Regions from separate parts of the Psychrobacillus sp. FSL H8-0483 genome, predicted to be linked through region 1. Evidence: riboswitches for the same ligand, from Rfam matches in the RefSeq annotation. Region 1 holds a riboswitch; each other region holds the start of a gene.
The links. A riboswitch is a leader RNA that binds a small molecule or an ion and turns the genes downstream of it on or off. The one in region 1 is predicted to bind S-adenosylmethionine.
Positions count from the first base shown of each region.

Region 2: it holds a riboswitch for S-adenosylmethionine, as region 1 does, so the genes downstream of both, MHB48_RS00905 (O-acetylhomoserine aminocarboxypropyltransferase/cysteine synthase family protein) here and MHB48_RS02665 (methionine biosynthesis PLP-dependent protein) in region 1, are expected to answer to the same signal.
Region 3: it holds a riboswitch for S-adenosylmethionine, as region 1 does, so the genes downstream of both, metA (homoserine O-succinyltransferase) here and MHB48_RS02665 (methionine biosynthesis PLP-dependent protein) in region 1, are expected to answer to the same signal.

Region 1 covers NZ_CP152052.1:551,597-555,940, forward strand. Annotated here, with positions in the region: gene metC (cystathionine beta-lyase) at 1-667, opposite strand, end outside; gene MHB48_RS02665 (methionine biosynthesis PLP-dependent protein) at 667-1,785, opposite strand; SAM riboswitch class I at 2,180-2,284, opposite strand; gene MHB48_RS02670 (hypothetical protein) at 2,589-3,086, shown strand; gene MHB48_RS02675 (hypothetical protein) at 3,263-3,937, shown strand; gene MHB48_RS02680 (hypothetical protein) at 4,021-4,344, shown strand, end outside.
Region 2 covers NZ_CP152052.1:172,987-177,330, forward strand. Annotated here, with positions in the region: gene MHB48_RS00885 (DUF2087 domain-containing protein) at 1-235, shown strand, start outside; gene MHB48_RS00890 (GIY-YIG nuclease family protein) at 256-609, shown strand; gene MHB48_RS00895 (YdcF family protein) at 837-1,400, opposite strand; gene MHB48_RS00900 (glycerol-3-phosphate acyltransferase) at 1,443-2,084, opposite strand; SAM riboswitch class I at 2,225-2,340, shown strand; gene MHB48_RS00905 (O-acetylhomoserine aminocarboxypropyltransferase/cysteine synthase family protein) at 2,455-3,747, shown strand; gene MHB48_RS00910 (homoserine dehydrogenase) at 3,874-4,344, shown strand, end outside.
Region 3 covers NZ_CP152052.1:1,795,810-1,800,153, forward strand. Annotated here, with positions in the region: gene abc-f (ABC-F type ribosomal protection protein) at 1-1,788, shown strand, start outside; gene MHB48_RS08450 (5'-3'-deoxyribonucleotidase) at 1,785-2,324, shown strand; SAM riboswitch class I at 2,857-2,965, shown strand; gene metA (homoserine O-succinyltransferase) at 3,046-3,954, shown strand.

The DNA.
Region 1 (4,344 bases):
CTAACGCTTCATCATTGGTAACAGCAAGTCCGGCAATAATATCACTATGACCGGATAGAAATTTTGTAGCACTATGTAATACTATATCTACGCCAAAATCTAACGGCCGTTGGTAGAGCGGTGTCATAAATGTGTTGTCTAGAAATGTAAGACAATCATGTGCTTTTGCTAAATCAACCATACTAGAAATATCCGTAATCCCTAAGCGTGGGTTAGATGGGGTTTCTACATATATTAATTTTGTATTGGATCTAATTGCGTGTTTAACATCTTCTAAATTGGATAAATCCACAAATGTATGCTCAATACCGAAACGAGGCAATACTTCCGTGACAAATCGGAAAGTACCACCATATACATCTTCCGTGATGACGATATGATCTCCAGCTGATAACAACATAAAAGCAGAGGAGATAGCTGCAAGACCAGAAGCAAAGGCAAATCCTCTTGTACCACCTTCCAGTTCCGCAATTGTTTTTTCTAATGCATCTCTAGTAGGATTCCCGGATCGGCTATAGTCATAAGGACCAAAACTGTCGAAATTTTCTTGATGAAAAGTAGACGATAAGTAAATCGGTACATTCACTGCACCAGTTTTTTGTTCAAAATCTCCTCGTGTCGAAGCGGTTATTAGGCTAGTTTCTAAATGTTTATTAGGGCCCTTCATTATATTTTCACTTCACTTTCTAGAGCTGTGAAAACTTGTTTCAAATCTGCGATTAAATCTTCTGCTTCCTCTACGCCAACCGAGAAGCGTAAAAGACTATTATCCACACCACGTGCATTACGTTCTTCTTCTGGAATCTCCGCGTGCGTTTGAGTAGCTGGATATGTGATGAAGCTTTCAACTCCACCAAGACTTTCGGCGAAGACGATTAATTGAAGTCCTTCTAGGAATTGCCCAACCCACTCACTTTTTTGTAAGCGGAAGGAAAGCATACCGCCTTTTCCGGGATAAAGAACATCTTTAACTACTGATTCATTTTGTAGGAATTTTACAATTTTTTTTGCATTTGCGTCATGTTGTTTCATTCGTAAGTGAAGTGTCTTTAACCCACGAATTAATAACCATGAATCAAATGGAGAAAGAACCGCACCAGCAGCGTTATGATTCGCTTGTAATTTTTCGCTTAGTTCCAAACCTTTTGTCACAACAAGGCCAGCAAGCACGTCGTTGTGTCCACCAATATATTTCGTACCACTATGCATGACGATATGTGCACCTAGTTCAATAGGGCGTTGTAAGTAGGGGGTTAAAAATGTGTTATCCACAATGAGTAATAATTGCTGCTGCTTAGCTAATTTTGCATATTGAAGAATATCAATTTCCTGCATTAAGGGATTTGTAGGTGATTCAATAAAAATTGCTTTTGTATTTTTAGTAAGTAACGATTCCACTTCTTCTACGGATTCGAACTTTGCATATGTAGTATGAATATTGTAGGAATTTGCGTACTGATTAAACAAACGATACGTCCCGCCATAAAGGTCTTCTGGAGCGATTAATTCATCTCCAGAACGGAAGAGAGATAATACTAATTGAATGGCTGCCATACCGGAACTACAGGCGAAACCAGCATCTCCACCTTCCAGTTTTGCAATTCCTTCTTCTAAAATTGCTCGAGTAGGGTTTTTAGTACGTGTATAGTCATAGCCTGTAGACTGACCAAGTCCGTTATGTTTATATGCGGTGGATAAATAAATCGGTGGATTAACTGCACCAGTCTTTGCATCACTGTGGTTACCTAATTGAACTAACTGTGTTTCTATACTCTTTTTAGTCAATGCTATTCATCCTCTACTATTAAAATAAGAAATCGTAAGTGCCTATTACTGCTATGAGGCGACTACCCAGCCAGTGTAGCTACATTCTACAGAAACGAGTAACCACACGAGTATTAGGAGGGCACTGAAAAACTCATATTTGATGTAACGATGCTGTGTACTATAGGATTAAGCACGGCGGCGTGAGATTCCTGTGGGAAAGCGAACAGAGCTGTGCTAAATCCAATTAGCGGATATTTATTAGGAATTTTATTAGAACACCACTTTTTCAGTGCTCTCATTAATAGGTGCTGGGGTCTGGATAGTTACTAGGTAGAAAAGCTATACTTTCGGACCAACAAAAAGAGGATTCTCTAATAAGAAGAGAATCCCCAATAATATACTGAAGTTAGTCCTCTTATCTTCAAGACGGTTACCGTCTATTGGAATTAGCACCACACCTTATTGGCTGGTTGCTGAGACATCTTTGGGCCAATCCCTCCGTCTCTCTAGATAAGAAATAAATATTAAATTTTCTAAATGTTAATTTAAATCAGTTTACCATGGTAAATATCCAAATACAAGTTGAAAATTTAAGACTTCATCTCAGATGAATAAGAGAAACCATTGCTTTCCAATTTTCTTTTTCCCTGCTTTCTTCTTGTTACCTTGGTAGTAATTAAGATTTCATCTGGAATTAGTATACCTATTAGTAGGAAAAATAATGCTTATCCAATTATCTTAAAGTAGGCATATGTCCGTTACTTGAATTCCCCCAAGACATATAGATACATGGATAATACAAAAAAGGGGGTTAAAAGTAAATGAATAAAGAGATGTTGCATTCTCTAGTTAATTCCACGATTAAAGTAGATAGAGGTGGTCCAGAATCCCGTGTCGGTAAGCTACTTGCAGCAGCAGAAGATCATATTACAGTGCTTACTGCGGAGGACGGGGTTATTTATTATTATACACATCACATTAAGAGTTTAACGATTAATGCAAAAAATGAGGTACAACTTGATCTTCAAGTTCCTGAGGATTTTGTGTTCATTCAAGCTAAAGACTATAGGAGTGTATTAAAAGGTTTACAATACAAATGGGTAAAAATTAATCGTGGTGGCCCAGAAACACTAGAGGGAATTATGGATGAAGTACATGACGATTTTATAACAATTGTTTCTAACGAAGAAGTTATTAGGATTTCTATGTTTCATATGCGTAACATCAGTTACGGGGTAAAAATTGAGAAATCCAAAGATGATGAAAATGCAAATAAAAATGATGAAAAAGCAAAAAAACAAGAGGGAAATAAAAAATAAGAGCGAAAAAATAGATTTTTACTCATTCGTCGTTTCTGCTAGTCAGAATCGGCGAATTCTAAACATAATAATTTCGAATTTCTTGGCCTATTATGCTTAAATGGGCTTTTATCCCTACCTAGTTATCCCTTGATACATATAGATACTAGAATAATAAAAAAGGCGGTAGGGATATTATGGATAACGATATGATGCTATTCTTCGTTAATGAAATAGTTAAAGTAGATAGGGGAGGTCCAGAATCCCGTGTCGGTAAGCTACTTGCAGTAGAAAAGGATTACATTACGTTGCTTACTAAAGAGGATGGAATTGTCTATTATAATAGACACCACATCAAGAGTTTAACGCATAACACTAAAAATTTAGTAAAACTCGATATGGAGTTAGAGGATTTTGAGTTTATACAGGCTAAGGATTTTGCGAGTGTTTTAGAATGCTTAAGATATCGATGGGTAAAAATTAACCGCGGTGGACCTGAAATGCTAGAGGGTATAATGGATGAGGTTAATGAACATTTTGTAACCATTATATCGAACGAAGAAGTAGTTCGATTTTCGATGTTCCATATGCGTAACGTCAGTCATAAAGCAATAGTTGGAAACCAGAAGCAACATGAAAAAGAAATTTCCAAGAATCAAACAAATAAGAACGAAAAAGGAATAGAAGAAAAGACAAGTAATGATGAAAAAGTAAATATAGAAGAAAAGGTAAATAAGGACGTAAAAATGAATCACGAGGAAATAATAAGTGGAGAAGAAAAACCGAATCACGAGGAAATAATAAGTAAAGAAGAAAAACCGAATCATGAGAAAAAAATAAATAAGTTGAGGGAAAAACTTAAGAAGCAATAAATGAAAATGAATAGCTAAAAGATGCGTTCGTCGCTTCTGCAGGTCAGAGCCGACGAATATTCTATGAAGGAGGCACTACCAAATTGCAAGCTCAAAACTTGGAAAAAGTATTAGACGCCCTTAAAGGTATGAAAATTACCTTGTTTCTTAGTGAAAATCAATTGGTAGAAGGGATCTTGTTAAATTTTAAACAAGATCATATTATTTTTGAAGTAGGTAAAGACGTATATTATATAGCACTCAAACATATTCAGGCTATTTCAAAGAACGCTAAAGACTATCATATTTATTCTAAAGTAGTTCCTTATCTGGACAGTAACTACTTCACAAATATATTAAAAGAAATGAAATACAACTGGGTCAACATTAATAGTTTAAGTAATCGCGCATTAATAGGGGTGCTAACC
Region 2 (4,344 bases), 380 kb from region 1:
CCTAGCAGGAATAGACGGGCCGCTAGTAAAATTTCCAAAGAAAGAAAAACAAAAGCTGGCTACACTTCGTGTCATCATCAAACGATTTGAACTAGAACGCATCTACAGCGAAAAAGAAATAAACGAGGTACTTAAAAATGTATATGCTGACTTCGTCACTTTGAGACGTTATCTAATCGAATACGGCTTTTTAGATAGAAAAGACGATGGCAGTGCGTACTGGGTGAAAAACTAAAGTAGAGGATTGGATAAAAAATGGAGCGAAAAAAGGAACTAAAACAAGAGTATAAAGAAATTAAAATAGAAGGTGGCATCTATGTCATCACGAATAAACAAAACGGAAAAAAGTTTGTCGCTTCTACACGAAACTTCAAAACATTAAATGGCACCAAATTCACGTTAGAAACAGGAACGCATACCAATCGATTACTCCAAGAAGATTGGAAACAATTCGGTAAAGAAGCATTTGAAATCGAGCAAATAGAAGTATATAAACCATCTAAAAATCATTCCACGTCTGAAAAGAAAGAACTAGAAAAGCTCTTGGAAAAATGGATGGAACAATTACAGCCATATGGGGAGAGGGGGTACCATACGAAGAAAATTTGAAGTAGAAAGGCTTCCGAGGAATTGGAAGTCTTTTTTGAATGAGTTAATACAGTCTTATTTACAGGTTGAAATATCATCCTTTACTAGACAAACTGCGTCCGAACGAGAGCGATTCCACTCTTACGAGAGCTCACCATGTCTATGCAAGAGCCGGCGTGTCCAAACGAGAGCAGTCCGGACGGAAATGAACACGACAAAAAAATGACCCCAAACGTACACATTCGGAGTCATTTCCCTACAATATAGGTTTTCAGTAATGCAGCGCGTTCACGTAAACGCGACTTCATTTCGCTAATTTTTGGTGTCTTAGCTGCTACAACATCTGCGTCCCAATCGATCTCTTCTGCAAGAATTTTCGCACGTTGTAAATGGTAGTCACTTGTAATAATCGTTACGGATTCTACGTTTTTCGGTAGGAGCTTTTGAGAAAATAGCAAATTCTCATAAGTAGAAGTAGATTGATCCTCTACGATGAGTCTATCTTCCGCTATTCCGTGCTCCAATAGAAAAGCTTTCATGACCGCAGCTTCTTCGATGTCTTCGTCCGGTCCTTGTCCACCAGACAATACAAGCTTCACATGCGGATTTTCTGTAGCATAAGTTAGTGCAGATTCCAATCTATAACGTAACGCGAGGGAAGGGATATTGCCTTCCTTCACTTTGGCACCAAGAACGATGGCGTATTCATTCGAGCCATCTGCTTTAGGTTCCAGTCCATCATTGATCCATTTACTAGTAAGCATCCACATACCGAGTCCGCTAGAAGCAATCACTAATAAAGGAATAAGCACAATCCACCTCTTCTTTTTGTTTATGCAAATCACCCATTTCATTTACATGGAAGTCTTCTTTTTCCTTAGAAATGCAGATATCCTTGGCTCTTCTTTCCTAGCTAAGCGTTGGAAGTTTTCGATATGCAAAATAGACGCCATGAATAATAAAAGTGCAGCAATCGCAATTGGTGCAACTCCATCTGCAGTCCAAATAGAAGCACCCACAAATACAAAGTAAAATACAAATACACCAATTAATAAATAATCTGTTAAAAAAGTAGCACCAATTAATAATAAAAGACCGATTAGCCCAATAGGCCAATGAATAGCCAGAAGCACACCAATAATGGATGCAGTCCCTTTTCCACCTTTAAAACGAGTGTAAATGGGGAAGTTATGTCCTAAAATGACTGCGGCACCAGCTAGATAAAGTAATAAATCCAACTCGATAATTGAAAAAGTAGCAAATTGCTCTGTAAAAAAGCGAACACCGATAATAACGAACACACCTTTTAAAATATCGATTGCTGCAACTAACATCCCGTACTTCATTCCAAGAACAATTGCTGCATTGGAGGCACCAGAGTTTTTTAAGCCTTCTTTTTTTATATTCACTCCACTAAAAAATTGGGCTACCTTTGAACCGTGCATAGCTCCAATTAAATAGCTAATTACTATGATGCTAATACTCCAAATTACCATCGTATGTCACTCCCTAAAAAGTATTCCACTATATTAAACGTATCAAGTACAAAGAAGTTTCAGAATTTTTGTGAAAAACACTTGACGAACAGATAAATAGAATCATATACTGTGTAACAAGATGGAAAAATAATCTAATACTCTTATCAAGAGTGGCGGAGGGACTAGGCCCTACGATGCCCGGCAACCAACAAGTTCTAAACTTGGAAAGGTGCTACATCCTACAAATTCAGGTTACGAATTTGGAAGATAAGAGGAGGAACATGCGAAATCGCACCCCTCTTCTAAATTGAAGAGGGGTTTTTGTTTGTTCTCAATCCTCTCCCGACTCCGAAGTATCCATCTAAACTACTTTCTAGGAGGAATTCAAATGACAAATCTTCAACCAGAAACACTTCTTTTACACGGTGGTCAACAACCAGATCCAGTAACAGGTTCACGAGCAGTTCCAATTCACAAAACGACTTCTTTTGTATTTCGTGACACAGAGCACGCACAAAATTTATTTGCTTTAAAAGAATTTGGTAATATTTACTCTCGTATTACAAATCCTACTGTAGATGTTTTTGAACAGCGAATTGCTCTACTAGAAGGTGGAACAGCAGCAGTTGCCCTTTCTTCAGGAATGGCAGCAATTGCATTTTCTATTTTGAATATTGCGGGAGCAGGAGACGAAATTATTGCAGCGGAAAACTTGTACGGCGGTACCTTTAATTTATTTGCACATACATTGCCACGCTACGGAATTACAGTTAAATTTGTAGATTCCACAGACCCAGAAAATTTCCGAGCAGCAGTTACAGAAAAAACAAAAGGATTTTTCGCTGAGATTATTGGTAACCCAAGTTTGAACGTGTTAGATGTTGAAAAAGTGGCAGCGATTGCAAATGAAGTAGGAGTTCCTCTTTTAGTAGATAATACATTCGCAACACCATATGGCTCGAATCCGATTAAACATGGTGCTCATGTAGTCATCCACTCTGCGACGAAATGGATTGGTGGTCACGGTACAACAATCGGAGGAGTAGTAGTAGACGGAGGAAACTTTAATTGGGATTCAGAGAAGTTCCCTGGATTCACAGAGCCAGACGTAACCTATCACGGCTTGCGATATGGCATTGATGTGCCTACCGTAGCATTTGCGATTAAACTACGCGTTCAATTGCTTCGTGATTTTGGTCCATCCTTAAGCCCAGATGCAGCATTTTCTTTCCTTCAAGGGTTAGAAACACTTCATCTACGCGTTCCTAAGCACAATGAAAACGCACAAAAAATTGCAGATTATTTATCCAATCACGAGGGTGTTGAATGGGTTAACTACTTAGGATTAGAAGAGCATCCATCTTATGAACTGGCACAAAAGTATTTATACAATGGCTTTGGTTCTATTCTTACATTTGGGGTAAAGGGTGGAAAAGAAGCTGGCCGACATATTATCGATAACATTGAAATTTGGTCGCATGTAGCAAACGTAGGTGATGCAAAATCGTTAATTATTCACCCTGCATCTACCACACACCAACAATTAACTCCTGAAGACTTAGTGAAATCAGGTGTTACAGAGGACTTAATTCGCTTGTCTGTAGGGTTAGAAGCAGTGGAAGACTTGCAAAATGCACTTGATAAAGTACTTGTAGGAAAAACAAATGTCCTCTCTAGATAGAATTTTGTTGTTAGTTGAGAGAAAATAGTCTACAATATGTAAAATAGTCAATCAATGTTCGGTTGGTGTTTTATTAGAATATGAATATTTGAACTCAATTGTGCAGATTCATTTGGAGGAGAAAGTATGGCGAAAATAAAAGCAGCAATCTTAGGTTTTGGAACAGTTGGCCAAGGGATTTATCATATTGTGAATGAAAAAAGAGAAGACTTAAAAAACTCGTTAGGATTGGATATTGAAATTAGTGCCATTCTAATTAATAATTTATCGAAAGATAGACCAGAAACGCCTGGCGTACTAGTGACAGATAATTTCGAGGATATTATGAATATCCCTGGCCTTCAGGTTGTCTTTGAAGCTATAGTCAATGAAGAACCAGCGTATAGCTATTTATGTAGAGCGATTGACAATGGGTGTCACGTTATTACGGCAAATAAAGTGATGTTTTCTAAATATAGTATCCCACTACAAGAACGCTCAAAATCACGTGGTGTCTTTGTCGGCTTTGAAGCGACTACTGCAGGTGGGGTTCCGGTTATTAAAACACTGAAAAATTTACTTCAAGTGAATTCGGTGAAGAAGATTCAAGGGATTTTA
Region 3 (4,344 bases), 1.2 Mb from region 1:
GGAGATAAATTAGGAGTCGTTGGACGAAACGGTAGTGGGAAAACAACCTTATTTAAGCTTATTGCAGGAATCGAAAAACCAGATGCAGGAACCATTTATTTTAAAAAAGGTACTAAAATTGGTTATTTAGCACAAATCCCTACTTTTTCAGAGGAAGTAACGGGCTTGGATTTATTAAATAGTGCATTTGACGAGTTAATAGCTTTACAAGCTCAAATGCAAGTACTTGAAAATAAATTAGCAAGTGCGAAGCCTGATGACATGGAAAAGTTACTTCAACTATACGGAGATATTCAAGAGGAATTTACAAATCGAAATGGTTATTCGATGGATTCTGAAATTGAAAAGGTTATACAAGGACTTCAATTATCCAACTTTGTTCATCAATCCTTTTCAAATTTAAGTGGTGGGGAACAGACAAAAATAATGCTTGGAAAATTATTGTTAACAAAGCCTGATTTACTATTGCTAGATGAACCTACGAATCATTTAGATTTATTTGCAGTGGAATGGTTAGAGCAATATTTAATTGCATATGATGGAACGGTAGTTCTCATCTCGCATGATCGCTATTTTTTGGATCAAGTCATTTCAAAAGTGGCGGACATAGAGGAAGGCGAGCTTTCGCTTTATCATGGTAATTACTCTTACTTTATGATGGAAAAAGAAGCAAGGCTAATGCGAGAGTTTCAAGACTATGAGGAACAACAAAAAAAGATTAAGAAAATGAAAGAAGCCATTAAACGGTTAAGAATATGGGCAAATGAAGCGGTTCCACCTAATCCAGGTCTTCACAGACAGGCACGCAACATGGAACGTGCGCTGGAACGGATGGAAAAAGTAAGAAAGCCTCTAATAGATCCTAAAAAAATGAATTTATCCTTTGAAGCTGCTCCGAGAAGTGGCAAAGAGGTAGTGGTTATGGAAGAAGCGGGTAAATCATTCGGTGAGAAAATGCTACTGCAACATGCAAATTTACATGTGTACTGGAAAGACCGTCTCGCTATTGTCGGACGCAACGGAACTGGAAAGTCGACAATCTTAAATATATTACGTGGGGAATTACCAATTGACGCAGGTATTGCACGACTAGGAAGTAATGTTCGTGTAGGATTTTTGTCCCAGCACTTTGAAATCTCAAATCCTAAAGCTCGACTAATCGACGTATTTCGAAGTGAGGTAAATGTGTTCGAAGGTGATGCTCGTCACATTCTAGCAAAGTTCATGTTTTATGGACCAGATGTTTTTAAACGGGTAGGGGATTTAAGTGGAGGAGAACGAATGCGTCTTCGTCTCGCGCAGCTCATGCACCAAGATATTAACCTTTTGATGTTAGATGAGCCAACCAATCATTTAGATATTGATTCCCGTGAAGTTTTAGAAGATGCATTAGATGACTTTCAAGGCACCATACTAGCTGTTTCACATGATCGATATTTTTTAAACAAATTGTTCCCGAGAACAGCTTGGTTAGATCAGGGACAGCTCACAACCTTTGAAGGACCGTACGAATGGGCTCGTGCAAAATGGGATGCGTTACAGTTAAAACAAGTGGAAGTGAAAGAGGTAGTACTAAAGAAAAAAGAGAAACCTGTTAAGCATAAAACAAAGCAAGATGAATCACTTGAAAACAAAATCGCGCAACTAGAGGTAGAAATCAAGCTTCTGACAGAACAAATACAATCGGAAAATGATTGGGAACAATATGAACAGTTAGTTACAACTAAAAACGAACAAGAACAACAATTAGAAGCATTAGTTGAACAATGGATGGAGAATGAAGAATGAAACGAATTGCAATCGATATGGATGAAGTGATTTCTGCATTTAGCTCAAAATGTTTACAGTTATTTAACGCTGAATATCAAACAGAATATACACCACAGCATTTACAAGGGAAGTTACTCGTGGAACTTGATCCTCGATTTGAAAGCAAGGTAAATTGTTATTTAGCCCAAGAATCTTTTTTTCTTGAGCTAGAGGTGATGGAGGGAAGCCAAGAAACCATCAGGAAATTGATGGAGCAATACGATGTTTTTATCGTTACAGCTGCAATGGAATTTCCGGCTTCTCTAGCACCAAAATACAAGTGGCTGAAAAAGCACTTTCCCTTCCTGAATGAAAAGAATTTTGTTTTCTGTGGTGATAAAAGCATTATTTTAGCTGATTATTTAATTGATGACACTCCAAGTAATTTAGATACATTTACTGGAAAAAGAATTCTGTATACTGCTCCACATAATATATCGGAAACGAAATACAACCGACTAAACAATTGGGAGGAAATTGAGGAATATTTTTTATCAGAACTTGTAGTCAATTAGGAAAAGCAGAAAACTTCAAACGATATCCCTTTCTAGTAGAGAAATTCTATAGAAAGGGATTTTTTATTAAAATGAGTTAATTTCATAAATAAGGAATAAAGTATAGTTGAATTCCCGCTCGCTATAGGCGGAGCTTTCCGCGGGGTGAGCGATAACTCATCACCACGGCTCACGCGTCGTTCGTGATGGCTTGGATTAAAAGTATATACACTCGTACTTCCGAATAAAGAAGCTTTAAAAGAAGTTAAATCAAAATAATGTGGAAGTGAATGAACTGGAACAGTCATTTACTACAATAGATCCAAGTGGAAATGGTATTGTTTTTGAACTACTTTCATAAGTACAAGAGCGAGCTATCACTTAAAACAATGGAAATTAACACATGAAAATAATAGAGATAAAAGAAAGACCTTTCTAGTAGAATATCTGTTAGAGAATTCTTTTTCTTCGTTTTGATTATTTTTAATTGTTGAAATATTATGTTTAGTGTGCTAATATTTACTAGATTAATAAACCAGTACATAAACTAATACTCTTATCAAGAGAAGCTGAGGGATATGGCCCTGTGAAGCTTCAGCAACCTCTGACTTAGTCAGAAAGGTGCTACCTCCTACAAGATTTTTTGTCTTGAAAGATAAGAACTGAGTGCGATTCATTTACCCTCTTTTCTTATCCTTGAGAAAAGAGGTTTTTTATTATTTAAATCAAAGGAGAGAATGTTATGCCAATTAATATTCCAAAACGATTACCAGCTGCTGAATTACTGAAAGAGGAAAAAATATTTATCATGGATGAGGACCGTGCTTTTGGGCAAGACATTCGTCCGCTTAATATTATCATTTTGAACTTAATGCCCGAAAAAGAAAAAACAGAATTACAACTTTTAAGGTTACTAGGTAATACACCGTTACAAGTGAATGTAACATTCATGAACACTGCCACTCATGAATCGAAAAACGTGAGTAAAACACATTTAGACACATTTTATACAACCTTCGAACAAATAAAGCATCGAAAGTATGACGGATTGATCATTACAGGAGCCCCAATAGAGCAATTAGAATTTGAGCAGGTAAATTATTGGAATGAAATAACAGAAATAATGGATTGGTCGAAAACCAATGTCACTTCTGTATTACATATTTGTTGGGGAGCACAAGCTGCTTTATATCATCATTATGGTATTGATAAATTTGAATTACCAAAGAAATGTTCTGGTGTGTTTAGTCACCGTTTGTCTGATCCAACCGTCCAATTAGTTCGTGGATTTAATGACCATTTCTATGTGCCACACTCACGTTATACATCCGTTTCTTTTGAGAAAATTAAAGCTGATCCTCGTCTTAATCTCCTTTCGATTTCTGACGACGCCGGCGTATTCCTCATTATTTCAAACGATGAGAAGCATATTATGATTACCGGTCACTTAGAATATGACGCCACAACACTGGCAGAAGAATATGTACGTGATGTGAATAAAGGAATAGAAATAGATTTACCGGTTAACTATTTCCCTCAAAATGATCCGACACAGCAACCTTCGAATTCATGGCGCTCGCACACGCACTTATTATTTTCGAATTGGTTGAACTATTATGTATACCAAGCAACACCATATGAGTGGGAATAATGATGAATGGGGCTATCCGATGTAGGGTAGCTCTTTTTCATTTGTGTGAAATCTGATAATGGTCTCGATTTTATTTGAATTGGTTGCGGGTTTATGGTATTAGTCTCGATTACGGGTGAATTGGTCTCATTAAGCCATTTAATGTAAAAAGTTCAAATGTGTTTATAGTGTAATAGGTTTATTGCTGGAAGAATAATCCTAAATGAGACAAGTGATGCACTTAACGAGACAAACTTAAGTATGAACGCGACAAAACAAGAGGCCAAGACGACAAACCCCACCGCGAAGACGACAATAGAGGTTGCCAGTTGGTCAAGTTTGTCAGCAGTAAAGTTTGTAAGACAAATGATTAGTTAGGTAAATGAACAAAATGCTATGATTAGTTGAATT